One region of the Micromonospora sp. NPDC005298 genome, then DNA from elsewhere that is predicted to be linked to it. Evidence: riboswitches for the same ligand, from Rfam matches in the RefSeq annotation. Region 1 holds a riboswitch; the other holds the start of a gene.
What was found. A riboswitch is a leader RNA that binds a small molecule or an ion and turns the genes downstream of it on or off. The one in region 1 is predicted to bind cyclic di-AMP.
Positions count from the first base shown of each region.

Region 2: it holds a riboswitch for cyclic di-AMP, as region 1 does, so the genes downstream of both, ABZS77_RS24845 (transglycosylase family protein) here and ABZS77_RS01355 (NlpC/P60 family protein) in region 1, are expected to answer to the same signal.

Region 1 covers NZ_JBEXGP010000001.1:275,947-281,679, forward strand. Annotated here, with positions in the region: gene ABZS77_RS01345 (NlpC/P60 family protein) at 1-341, shown strand, start outside; gene ABZS77_RS01350 (peptidoglycan recognition family protein) at 410-2,389, opposite strand; cyclic di-AMP (ydaO/yuaA leader) riboswitch at 2,624-2,759, shown strand; gene ABZS77_RS01355 (NlpC/P60 family protein) at 2,836-3,813, shown strand; gene dcd (dCTP deaminase) at 3,877-4,455, opposite strand; gene ABZS77_RS01365 (pyridoxamine 5'-phosphate oxidase family protein) at 4,555-5,112, shown strand; gene ABZS77_RS01370 (zinc metalloprotease) at 5,183-5,733, opposite strand, start outside.
Region 2 covers NZ_JBEXGP010000023.1:41,278-47,010, reverse strand. Annotated here, with positions in the region: gene ABZS77_RS24860 (M28 family peptidase) at 1-245, shown strand, start outside; gene ABZS77_RS24855 (SDR family oxidoreductase) at 310-1,008, opposite strand; gene htpG (molecular chaperone HtpG) at 1,170-3,086, shown strand; cyclic di-AMP (ydaO/yuaA leader) riboswitch at 3,419-3,589, shown strand; gene ABZS77_RS24845 (transglycosylase family protein) at 3,591-4,268, shown strand; gene ABZS77_RS24840 (hypothetical protein) at 4,338-4,703, opposite strand; gene dinB (DNA polymerase IV) at 4,806-5,733, opposite strand, start outside.

The DNA.
Region 1 (5,733 bases):
CGCAGAAGGCGATCAAGACCGCCTGCCAGCAGGTCGGCGACCCGTACGTCTGGGGTGCCACCGGTCCGAACTCGTTCGACTGCTCGGGGCTGACCCAGTACGCGTACAAGTCGGCCGGGATCTACCTGACCCACCACACCGGTGACCAGTGGAACGAGGGCAAGGCGATCTCGCGGAGCAACGCCCGCGCCGGTGACCTGGTCTTCTTCTTCAGCGACCTGCACCACGTCGGCCTGTACCTCGGCAACGACCTGATGGTGCACGCGCCACGCGCCGGCAAGCCGGTGCAGGTGACCAGCATCAACAACATGCCGGTCGCGGGGTTCCGCAGACCCGGCTGATCCACCAGGCACGACGACGGCCCCCGGTCACTGACCGGGGGCCGTCGCGGTTTCTCAGGGGTTGCCGGTCAGCGGGGTGCGCCCACCGGGGACGGCAGCAACTGCACGTCGTCCAGGTTGACGTACATGATGCGGTGGCCGAACTGGATCTGCGCGTACCGGTTCTTGCCGCGGATCACCGTCCAGTCGCCGGGTGAGGAGCCGTCGAACGTACTGGCCCGGTAGTACTCGCCGGCCAGCACCGCGCCGACGGAGTACCGCTGCCCGGCGGCCAGGGTGTACTGCAACGGCGAGATGGTCTGGTAGGGCACACCCTCGGGGTAGGCGGCCTCCTCCGGGTACGCCCGCCCGTACACCGGGATGGTGGCTCGGCCCGGCTTCGGGACGGCAACCACGCCGACGGTCCAGCTCGCGGTCGGCGCGGACGCCGGGTTGTGGAACCAGGCCTTCTGCCCGAGGTACCAGATGGCCGTCCAGTCGCCCTGCCGGCCGGCGAGGGCGTACGTCTGCCCGGCGGAGGCGCGGGCGCCGTGGTCGGACACCTCCATGGTGTTCGGGGTGCCGTCGGGGCGCAGCGCGATGTCGTTCACCAGCGGTGCGTCGGCGGACGGCGCGCTGCGCAGCACCACCGACGAGGAGCCGCGCGGTGTGCACGGCACGCCGGGGGTGACGCATCCGATGAACGCCGGCTGGTTGGTGGCGTAGTCCGGGTCGATCCGGACGAGGCCGGTGGCCGGGGTGCCGGTGTCCAGCCGCGGGGCGTGCAGCAGGTCGAAGTAGTGCGTCCAGTCCCAGTACGGTCCCGGGTCCCAGTGCATGCCGCGTACGGTCGACGCGACGGTGCCGGGCACGTTGTCGTGGCCGATGATGTGCTGGCGGTCCAGCGGGATGCCCAGTCGCAGCGCGAGGTGCCGGACCAGCTTCGACGAGGTCCGGTACATCGCCTCGGTGTACCAGGTGCCCTGCGCGGCGAAGCCCTCGTGCTCGAGGCCGATCGACTTGGCGTTGACGTACCAGTTGCCGGCGTGCCAGCCGACGTCCTTGGTCTTGACGTGCTGGGCGATGTGCCCGTCCACCGAGCGCAGCGAGTAGTGCCAGCTCACGTAGGTCGGGTCCTGGACGAGTTTCAGCGTGGTCGCCCAGCTCGCCTCGGTGTCGTGGATGACGATGTACTCGATCTTCTGCCGGGCGGGCCGGTCGGACAGGTCGTGGTTGCCGTAGTCGCCGTCGCCGAACGCCTGGTACGGCGCGGGAATCCACTCGCACGAGATGGTGCGGGGGCACTCCAGCCCGTCCGGGCGGGCGAGGCGGCGCAGGCCCAGCCGGTCCAGCCAGGAGCGCTCCGGTCGTACCGCGCTGGCCGGCAGCGTGACCCGCTGGCCGTCGTCGGTCACTCGGGACTCGCCGGCGCTGATCGTGGTGAAGACCTCGTCGGCGAAGGCCGCCGCGGCGTCGGCGCTGTCCGCGCCGGCGTAGCGGGCCACCGCGCCGTACCAGGTGGCCGGGTCGGTGCCGGCTCCGACCGGAGCGCCCAACTCCCGCTGGTACGACGCGAGCAGCGCCGCCCCGCCCCGGATGTTGGCGTTCGTGTCGGTGCGCAGCGACTCGGGTGCCACGCCGGTCAGCGCGGCTGCGGCGTCCACGGTCTGCAAGGCGGCCGGGGGCGGCGCGGGATCCTCGGCGGGTGCGGTCGCGGGTGCCAGCGCGGGTCGGGAGTCGTCGCCGCGCGGGTCCTCGGTGCCGGTGTCGTGGTGGCCGCGTGCGGGCAGGGCGGCCACGTGTCGGGCGTCGGTCAGGTGCATCGGGCCGTAGCCGCCGCTGGTGCTCGGTGTGCCGGCGTTGCTGTCCCAGCGGGACTCCAGGTAGGAGACACCGAGCAGCACGGTGGTCGGCACGCCGTACTCCGTGGCCGCCGCGGCGTACTGCTGCTGGCGGTCGGGGGCGGGTGCGGCGGCGGCGCCGGCGGGTGACGGTACCGCGGTCGAGGCGGCGACCACGGCGGCGGCGAGCAGGGCGCGCCGGCCGACGGACAGGGTTGGACGGTGCATCGAACCCCCTAGATTTCACGGTTGAAGGTGAGGTCACCTTCGCGCCGCGCGGGAGTCCGCGTCAATACCTTTCCATCTGTCGAAGCGTTCGGAAAGAAATCTTCGCGTACAGCCTGTGACTCTCTCCAATCGGTACGGAGTGTCACGGCCGCACGGGTTGCGGATCGGTAACGGGCGTCTCTACTCTGGTCATTTGTCGGCCCGACAGCAGGTCCGCCCAGCCCGGGCGGTAACGGACCGACACCGCCGAGTCGCTTCCGAGCGAACCGGGGACCCACGTCCCCCGGGGTGAATCCGCAGCCACTGCGGTAGGGCGCCAACTTCCCGCCCGAACCCGTCAGCTAACCCGGTAGGCGGTCAGGAAGAAGGAGAACGGAACCCCGGTGGCACTCCATGCCCCGCGGCCGTCGTCCGAGCGGTCGGCGCCAGCCGGTCCGACGTCGATCGTGCCGCGTCCACGCTGGTCCCGCTTCACCACCGCTCTCGCCGCACTGGCCGGCGTCGCCGTCGTCCTGACCGGCAGCGCCACCGCGGCCCACGCCGACCCGTCCGTCGCCGAGATCGAACGCCAGATCGACGCCGACTGGAACAAACTCGAACCGATCATCGAACGGCACAACGCCACCCGGATCGACCTCGCCGCCAAGCGCAAGCAGGCCGACGCGTTGGCCGCCCAGATCGCCCCGCTGGAGCGTCAGGTCGACGCCGCGATGAACAAGGTCAGCGCCCTGGCCGTGCGCGCGTACAAGGGCGAGAACGTCTCCACCGTCAACGCCGTGCTCGGCAGCCGGTCGCCGAGCGAGGTGGTCGGGCAGCTCGAAATGCTGGACCGCTTCGCGCACAACCAGCAGCAGGACGTCCGCGAGGTGGCCGACCTGCGCGACGAGCTGGCCGCGAAGAAGGCCCCGCTGGACGAGATGGTGTCGCAGCTGACCCGTACCGAGGCCCAGCTGGCGGCGAAGAAGAAGCAGATCAACGAGGAGATCGACCGCCTCCAGAAGCTGCGCCTCAAGGTGTACGGCAACGGGGGCGGCGGGTCGCTGCGTCCCGCGCCCTGCCCGGCGAGCTACCCCGGCGGTGGCGCCGGCACGGCCGTGAAGTTCGCCTGCGCGCAGATCGGCAAGCCCTACGTGTGGGGTGCCGAGGGTCCGAACTCGTACGACTGCTCCGGGCTGATGCTTGCCGCGTGGGCCAAGGCGGGCGTGAGCCTGCCGCACAACGCCGCCGCGCAGAGCCGCGTCACGAAGGACGTCAGCCGCTCCGAACTGCGAGCCGGTGACCTGGTCTTCTATTACAGCGACATCCACCACGTCGGCATGTACGTCGGCAACGGCTGGGTGGTGCACGCCTCCCAGGCCGGTCAGCCGGTCAAGATGAAGAAGGTCGACGACGGCCCGATCCACAGCTACGGCCGCCCCGGCTGATCAGGGGTGAACGCACAGGGCCCGTCGCGATCCGTTTCGCGGCGGGCCCTCGTCGTGCGGAATTCAGCGTGTCGGCCAGGTGCGCCAGTGCTGCCAGGCCCGGCTGGGCGTCGGCCCCCGCTGACCCTGGTAGCGCGAGCCGTACACCGCCGAGCCGTACGGGTGCTCGGCCGGCGAGGAGAGCCGGAAGATGCACAGCTGACCGATCTTCATGCCGGGCCAGAGTGTGATCGGCAGGTTCGCCACGTTCGACAGCTCCAGCGTCACGTGCCCGGAGAAGCCCGGGTCGATGAAGCCGGCGGTTGAGTGGGTGAGCAGGCCGAGGCGGCCCAGGCTCGACTTGCCCTCCAGCCGGCCGGCGAGCTGGTCGCCCAGCGAGATCACCTCGAGCGTCGAGGCGAGCACGAACTCCCCCGGGTGCAGCACGAACGGCTCGCCGTCGGGCACCTCGACGACCGAGGTCAGGTCGTCCTGCTGCATCGCCGGGTCGATGTGGGTGTAGAGGTGGTTGTTGAAGACCCGGAACAGCCGGTCGAGTCGCACGTCGATGCTTGACGGTTGGACCAGCATGGGCTCGAAGGGCTCCAGGCCCAGCGTGCCGGCCTTGATCTCGGAGACCAGGTCGCGGTCGGAGAGCAGCATCGGACCACCATAGCCGCGCCGCGCACGACGCCCGGATTCGGTGCTGGTGACCAGCGCGTCGAGGTCGCTGGTCGTACATTTGTTCGATAGAATGCCCACATGGCTTCCTGGTCCGAATTCGCCGCCGACGAGCCCCGACTCGCCGACGGGATCCGCGTTCTCCTCCAGCAGTACGGGCCGGGCTTCGGCTACCTGGCCACGGTCCGCGCCGACGGCGGGCCCCGGGTCCATCCGGTCTCCCCGGTCATCACCGACGAGGGCTTGTTCTGCTTCGTCATCGACTCCCCGAAGCGCCGTGACCTCGAACGGGACGGCCGTTACGCGCTGCACTCGTTCCCGCCGGAGGAGAGCGACGACGAGGCGTACGTGGCGGGTCACGCCCGGCCGGTGACCGACCCGGCCCAGTTGGCCCGGTTGGCGCAGGGCGCCCGGGCCGAGCCGCACGTCGACTGGCGGCTGTTCGAGTTCACCGTCGACGTGGCGATGCTGACCCGCCGCGAGCAGCCCGTCGCGGGCATTCCGGGCTTCACGCCGGGCCGGCCGGCCGTGCAGGTCTGGCTGGACCCGCACGCTCCGCCGGTGGCTTCCGCGCCTGTCGCCGTACCGCCGGCGCGGCCGACCCGTCGAAGCCGTGACGTCCAGTGCACGGCAGCCTGACCACGGGCCGGAAAAGACGCCGGTGCCGGCTCCGTCGTGACGGAGCCGGCACCGGGTGTACGCGCGAGAGTTACGCCGCGCGGTAGGCGTTCCAGGCGGTGATCATGCGGCTCGCCTGTCCCGGGGTGAACTGGTACATGCACGAGTCGTAGGTGTAGTCCATGAAGTTGGTGATCGGGTCCAGCCCGGTCGCCGAGCAGGTGTTGCGCCCGGTCGGGCACTCGTACGCGGGCGACGCCTCGGCCGGGGTGTCGCTGACGCTGTCACCCGAGCCGCCGCAACCGCCCTGGAAGGTGTGGTAGAGGTTCAGCCAGTGGCCGATCTCGTGGGTGCCGGTGTCGCCCTGGTTGTAGTTGGTGGCGGTGCCGCCCGGCAGCGACTCGTTCAGCGCGACCACGCCGTCCATGCTGCTCAGGTTGCGCTGCGGGAAGGTCGCCCAGCCCAGCAGGTTGTTGCTCAGCTCGCCGAGGTAGATGTTGAGGGTGTTCTTGCCGCCCACCCGCAGCGAGGACTTCATCGACCGCTCCGCCGACGAGCCCTGCACGATCGGGTACCACGACGGGTTCGTCACCCGGTTGATCTTGTCGAGCCGGAAGGCGAACGCGGTGACCGCACCGCCGG
Region 2 (5,733 bases), on a different contig from region 1:
TCTGGACGCGCATCGACACCGCCGAGACGACTACCTCGACGGCGTACGACAAGCTGACCGTGAAGGTGGGTTCGACGACGCTCGCGACGTACTCGAACCTGAACGCCTCCACCAGCTACGTCCAGCGCACGCTGAACGTGGCCGCGTACGCCGGGCAGACGGTGACGCTGACGTTCACCGGCACCGAGGACGCCTCGCTGCAGACCAGCTTCGTGATCGACGACGTGACGTTGCAGGCGAGCTGACCGCGTACCCGACGAGAGGCGGGCCGTCGCCGGGACACCCGGCGGCGGCCCGCCGCGTCGAGGGTCAGGGGAGCTGCGGGTAGAGCGCGGTGGCGCCGCCGGCCAGGCCGGCCCGCACCTGGCGGCTGACGTCGTCGGCGAGGATCTCGTACGCGTCGGTCTCGATGCCGTCCACGGCGATCCGGGCGACCGTCTCGGGGTCGGACTTCGGGTCGGTGATAGCGGCGGTCATGTCGGTGTCCATGTAACCGACGTGCAGTCCGGCGACGCGGACGCCCCGGTCGGCGAGCTGGACGCGCAGCGCGTTGGTCATCGCCCACTCGGCGGACTTCGCGGCGCCGTAGGCCCCGTGCTTCGGGAAGTTGATCCAGGACAGCACGGAGAGGATGTTCAGGATCGTGCCGCCGCCGTTGCCGGCGATGACCGGCGCGAAGGCCCGGACCATCGACAGGGTGCCCAGGTAGTGGGTCTCCAGCTCCAGCCGGACGAGGTCCAGGTCGCCGTCGAGGAGGTCGGTCCCCGAGTCGATGCCGGCGTTGTTGATCAGCAGGTTCACGTCGCCGGCCAGCTCGGCGGCGGCGGCCACCGAGGCGGGGTCGGTGATGTCGAGGCGTACGGGTGTCACGCCGGGCAGGTCGACGGTGTCGGGGTTGCGGGCGGCGGCGTAGACGGTGGCGCCCCGCGCGGCGAGTTCGACGGCGAGGTGGCGGCCGAAGCCACGGTTGGCGCCGGTGACGAGGGCGGTGCTTCCGGAGATCTTCATGCCCGTCAGGCTAGCCGACCTGACTTCTATTAACCAAAGTCAGCTAGGTCACGACGATGCCCCTCCCGGATCGGGAATACGACCCCGAGGCCCCCACCGCCCACCCGGTGACGACTCGTATCCTTTGCGCGAACCTCCGCACGTGACAGAAGGGAGACGGTGTGAGCAACCAGGCCGAGACGTTGGAGTTCCAGGCCGAGGCGCGTCAGCTCCTCCAACTGGTCGTCCACTCGATCTACTCGAACAAGGACGTCTTCCTGCGGGAACTCATCTCGAACGCGTCCGACGCGCTGGACAAGCTGCGGCTGGCCACCCTCGTCGACAAGGACCTCGTCGCCGACACCGACGACCTGCACGTCGCCATCGAGGTCGACCGGGACGCCCGCACCCTCACCGTCCGGGACAACGGCATCGGGATGACCCGCGACGAGGTGGTCGGTCTGATCGGCACGATCGCCAAGTCCGGCACCGCCGAGCTGCTGCGCCAGCTTCGCGAGTCCGCCGACGCGCGCGCCTCGCAGGACCTGATCGGCCAGTTCGGGGTCGGCTTCTACGCCGCGTTCATGGTCGCCGACCGGGTCACCCTGCTCACCCGCAAGGCCGGCGAGACCGGCGGCACCCGCTGGGAGTCCGCCGGCGAGGGCACGTACTCGGTCGAGGCCGTCGACGAGGCGCCGCAGGGCACCTCGGTGACCCTGCACCTCAAGCCCGCCGACACCGAGGACAACCTGCACGACTACACCGCCGAGTGGACCATCCGCGAGATCGTCAAGCGGTACTCCGACTTCATCGCGTGGCCCATCCGGATGACCGTCGAACGCCCCGGCGTCGACGGCGCGGACGCCACCAGCGAGGTGCAGACCCTCAACTCGATGAAGGCACTCTGGGCGCGGCCCCGCGACGAGGTCGACGCCGCCGAGTACAACGAGTTCTACAAGCACGTCAGCCACGACTGGGCCGACCCGCTCGAGGTCGTGCACATGAAGGGCGAGGGCACCTTCGAGTACGAGGCGCTGCTGTTCCTGCCCAGCCACGCCCCGCTCGACATGTTCGCCCCGCAGGGCCGCCGAGGCGTCCAGCTCTACGTCAAGCGCGTGTTCATCATGGACGACTGCGAGGCGCTGGTCCCCACCTACCTGCGCTTCGTCAAGGGCGTCGTCGACGCGCACGACCTGTCGCTGAACATCTCCCGCGAGATCCTCCAGCAGGACCGGCAGATCCAGATCGTCCGCCGCCGCCTGGTGAAGAAGGTCCTCACCACGGTCAAGGACCTCAAGGCCAACCACCCCGAGCGGTACCGCACCTTCTGGACCGAGTTCGGCACCGTCGTCAAGGAAGGGCTGATCGACGACACCGACAACCGGGACACCCTGCTGGAGATCCTGTCGGTGGCGTCCACGAACGACGCCGCCGAGCCCACCGACCTGGCCGGCTACGTCTCGCGGATGAAGGACGGCCAGAGCGACATCTGGTACGCCACCGGCGACTCCCGGGCCACCATCGAGAACTCGCCGCACCTGGAGGCGTTCCGGGCCAAGGGCCACGAGGTGCTGCTCCTGACCGACCCGGTCGACGAGGTGTGGGTCGAGCGGGTCGGCGCGTACGACGGCCGGCAGTTCCGCTCGATCGCCAAGGGCGAGGTCGACCTGGACACCGACGAGGAGAAGCAGCAGGCCGAGACCGAGCGCGAGCAGCAGCGGCAGGAGTTCGCCGCGCTCGTCGAATGGCTGGGCACGACCCTCGCCGACAGCGTCCGGGAGGTCCGCCTGTCGTCGCGGCTGACCACCTCACCCGCCTGCGTCGTCGGGGACGCGCACGACCTCACCCCCACGCTGGAGAAGATGTACCGGGCGATGGGGCACGAGGTGCCGTCCACCAAGCGGATCCTGGAGATCAACCCCGGTCATCCGCTGGTCGCCGGGCTCCGCAAGGCCCACGAGCAGGGCGACGCCTCGCCGGCCCTGACCGAGACGGCGGAGCTGCTGTACGGCCTGGCGGTGCTCGCCGAGGGTGGCGAGCTGGCCGACCCGGCCCGCTTCACCCGGACGCTCGCCGACCGGCTGGCCCGCACCCTGTAGCCGGATCCACCCTCCGGCCGGCGGTCCGCCCAGCAGGGCCCCGCCGGCCGGTCAGGTCCCGTCTCGCGCCACCCACGGCGCGACCCTCGGCGAGCGCTGCACCGATCTTCGGCGGGTCGGCGGCACGGACGTCGCGCCGCTCTACGGACACCGGGAGCACGGCGTCCCCGACCGCTGATCGTAAACGGTCCATCATGGTCACTGCACAGTGTTCGATGCCCCGCAACCGGTGGCCGGAACGCCGAGCGCGGGCCGGTGAAGAACTTCACAGCGAGTGGGCGATCGTCACCGACCGTGCCTAACGTCGGTCGGGTTCGCCACTGCGGACACCACGGCCGGCAACGCCAAATCCCGCCCCCGGTCGTCGGAACCCAGTCAACCGGGCGGGAGCGGGGGACCCAGGTTCCTCGGTGCATGTCACCTCGGGGTGAAGCCGCCACCGTGCGGCCGGGCTCCTCGGCCCGAACCCGACAGCTCACCTCGCCGGCGTGGAGGAAAACTCACATGACGTCTGTTCACACGCCCCGTCATCGACGGGTCAGCACCCGCCGCCTCGCCGTCGGCACCCTGGCCGTCGGCGCGGTCACCGGCGCTGTCGCACTCTTCGGCCCGGCCGCCCCGGCGCAGGCCGCCGTCAACTGGGACGCGATCGCCAAGTGCGAGTCCGGCGGCAACTGGAAGATCAACACCGGCAACGGCTACTACGGCGGCTTGCAGTTCTCGCAGAGCACCTGGGCCGGTTACGGCGGCAAGAAGTACGCCGCACGCGCCGACCTGGCCAGCCGCGGCGAGCAGATCGCCGTCGCCGAGAAGGTGCTCGACGGGCAGGGCATCGGCGCCTGGCCGACCTGCGGCAAGAAGGGCGGCTCGTCGGGCGGCTCCGCCACCAAGTCGACGAAGTCCACCAAGTCGACGAAGTCCACCAAGTCGACCAGGTCCACCGAGTCGACCGCGAAGCCCAGCAGGTCCACGCGCGGCGAGCAGCCGGCGACGCGCGACCACGAGCGCACCGCGCCCGCGTCGAGCGGCGGGACGTACACCGTCAAGCCGGGCGACACCCTGTCGGAGATCGCCGACCACCACCGGTCGACCGGTGGCTGGCAGGCGCTGTACGAGCGCAACCGGCAGATCGTCGGCGCCGACCCGGGTCTGATCTTCCCGGGTCAGCGACTCAGCCTCTGACGTACGACGCGCGAACGCTCGGCCGGCTCACCGGTCGAGCGTTCGCGTGTGTGCCGCCCGGGGTCGCGGTCAGGCCGCCGACGCCGAGGCCTTCTGCTCCCGTTGTGATGCCGCCACCCCGGCGTTGCGGCCCCAGCGCGGAGCCGGCACCGCCTCACCGCGCCAGCCGGTGCGGCTCTCGGCGTCGCTGCCCCCGTCGGTCTTCTCGACCGAGGCGGATTCGCCGCGGGCCAGCCGCAGCGACTGCTCGGCGCCGGTGCGGGCCTCGCACGGCCACCCCTGCCCGGCGCACTGGAGATTGCGGCAGTGCCCCTCGTCGTCCGGCTCATGGGCGCCCAGCACGTCGACCGCGAGCTGCCAGAGCAGCGGGTCGGTCACGTCGTGCGGACGCTCGACGCGACGGCTCGGTCGGTTGCTGGTGTCGTCGGACATCATGGGCCCCCCTCGTCAGGCTGTTCCCTCCAAGGGTCACCCGTGGGCCGTCGGCTAAACCGCCGACCTGCTGTGATGTGTCACCGATCGCAGGAAACGCGACCATCAGTCGGGCAATAGCGGCATCTCGACACCGGGGTCGCGGCCGAGCAGCACCGCCCGGGTGAGCGCCGCCGATCCGAACCGGTCGCGGACCGCGTCGACCGCCGCGTCCAGTTCGGCGCCCGGGTCGGGTTGGAACGGCAGCTCCGGCTGGACCGGGTTGTCGTCGAGGTTGCCCACCGAGACGCCGATCAGGGTGACGCCCCGCCGGTCGATCTCGGGCTGGGTGGCCCGCAGCAGCGCCCGCGCGGCGGCGAGCACCGGCGTGGTGTCCGCGGTCGCCTTGCGGACGGTGTGCGATCGGGTGGCCCGCGTGTAGTCGCCGAAGCGCAGACGCAGCACCACCGTGCGTCCGGCCCGCCCGGCGGCCCGCATCCGCCGGGTGACCCGGTCGACCAGGCCGGCGAGGATCGCGTCCAGCTCCGCCGCCGCGTGCGGGGTACGGCTCAGCGCGTGCTGCGCGCCCATCGAACCGCGTCGGCGACCCACCTGCACTCCCCGTGGGTCACGGTTGTGTGCCAGGGCGTGCAGGTGCCGGCCCGCGCCCGCGCCGAGCAGCGAGACCAGCGCCGCCTCACCGAGCCGGGCCACGTCGCCGACGGTACGGATCCGACGCTCGCGCAGCTTCTCGGCCGTGATCGGGCCGACGCCCCAGAGCCGCTCGACCGGCAACGGATGCAGGAACGCCAGTTCGCCGTCGGGTGCGACGACCAGCAGCCCATCCGGTTTGGCCACCCCGCTGGCGACCTTCGCCAGGAACTTCGTGCGGGCCACGCCCACCGTGATGGGCAGGCGGACCTGCTCGCGGACCTCCCGACGCAGCCGGTCCGCGATGTCGGCCGGCGCCCCGACCAGCCGGCGCAGCCCGCCCACGTCCAGGAACGCCTCGTCGATGGAGAGCCCCTCGACCAGCGGGGTGGTCCGCCTGAAG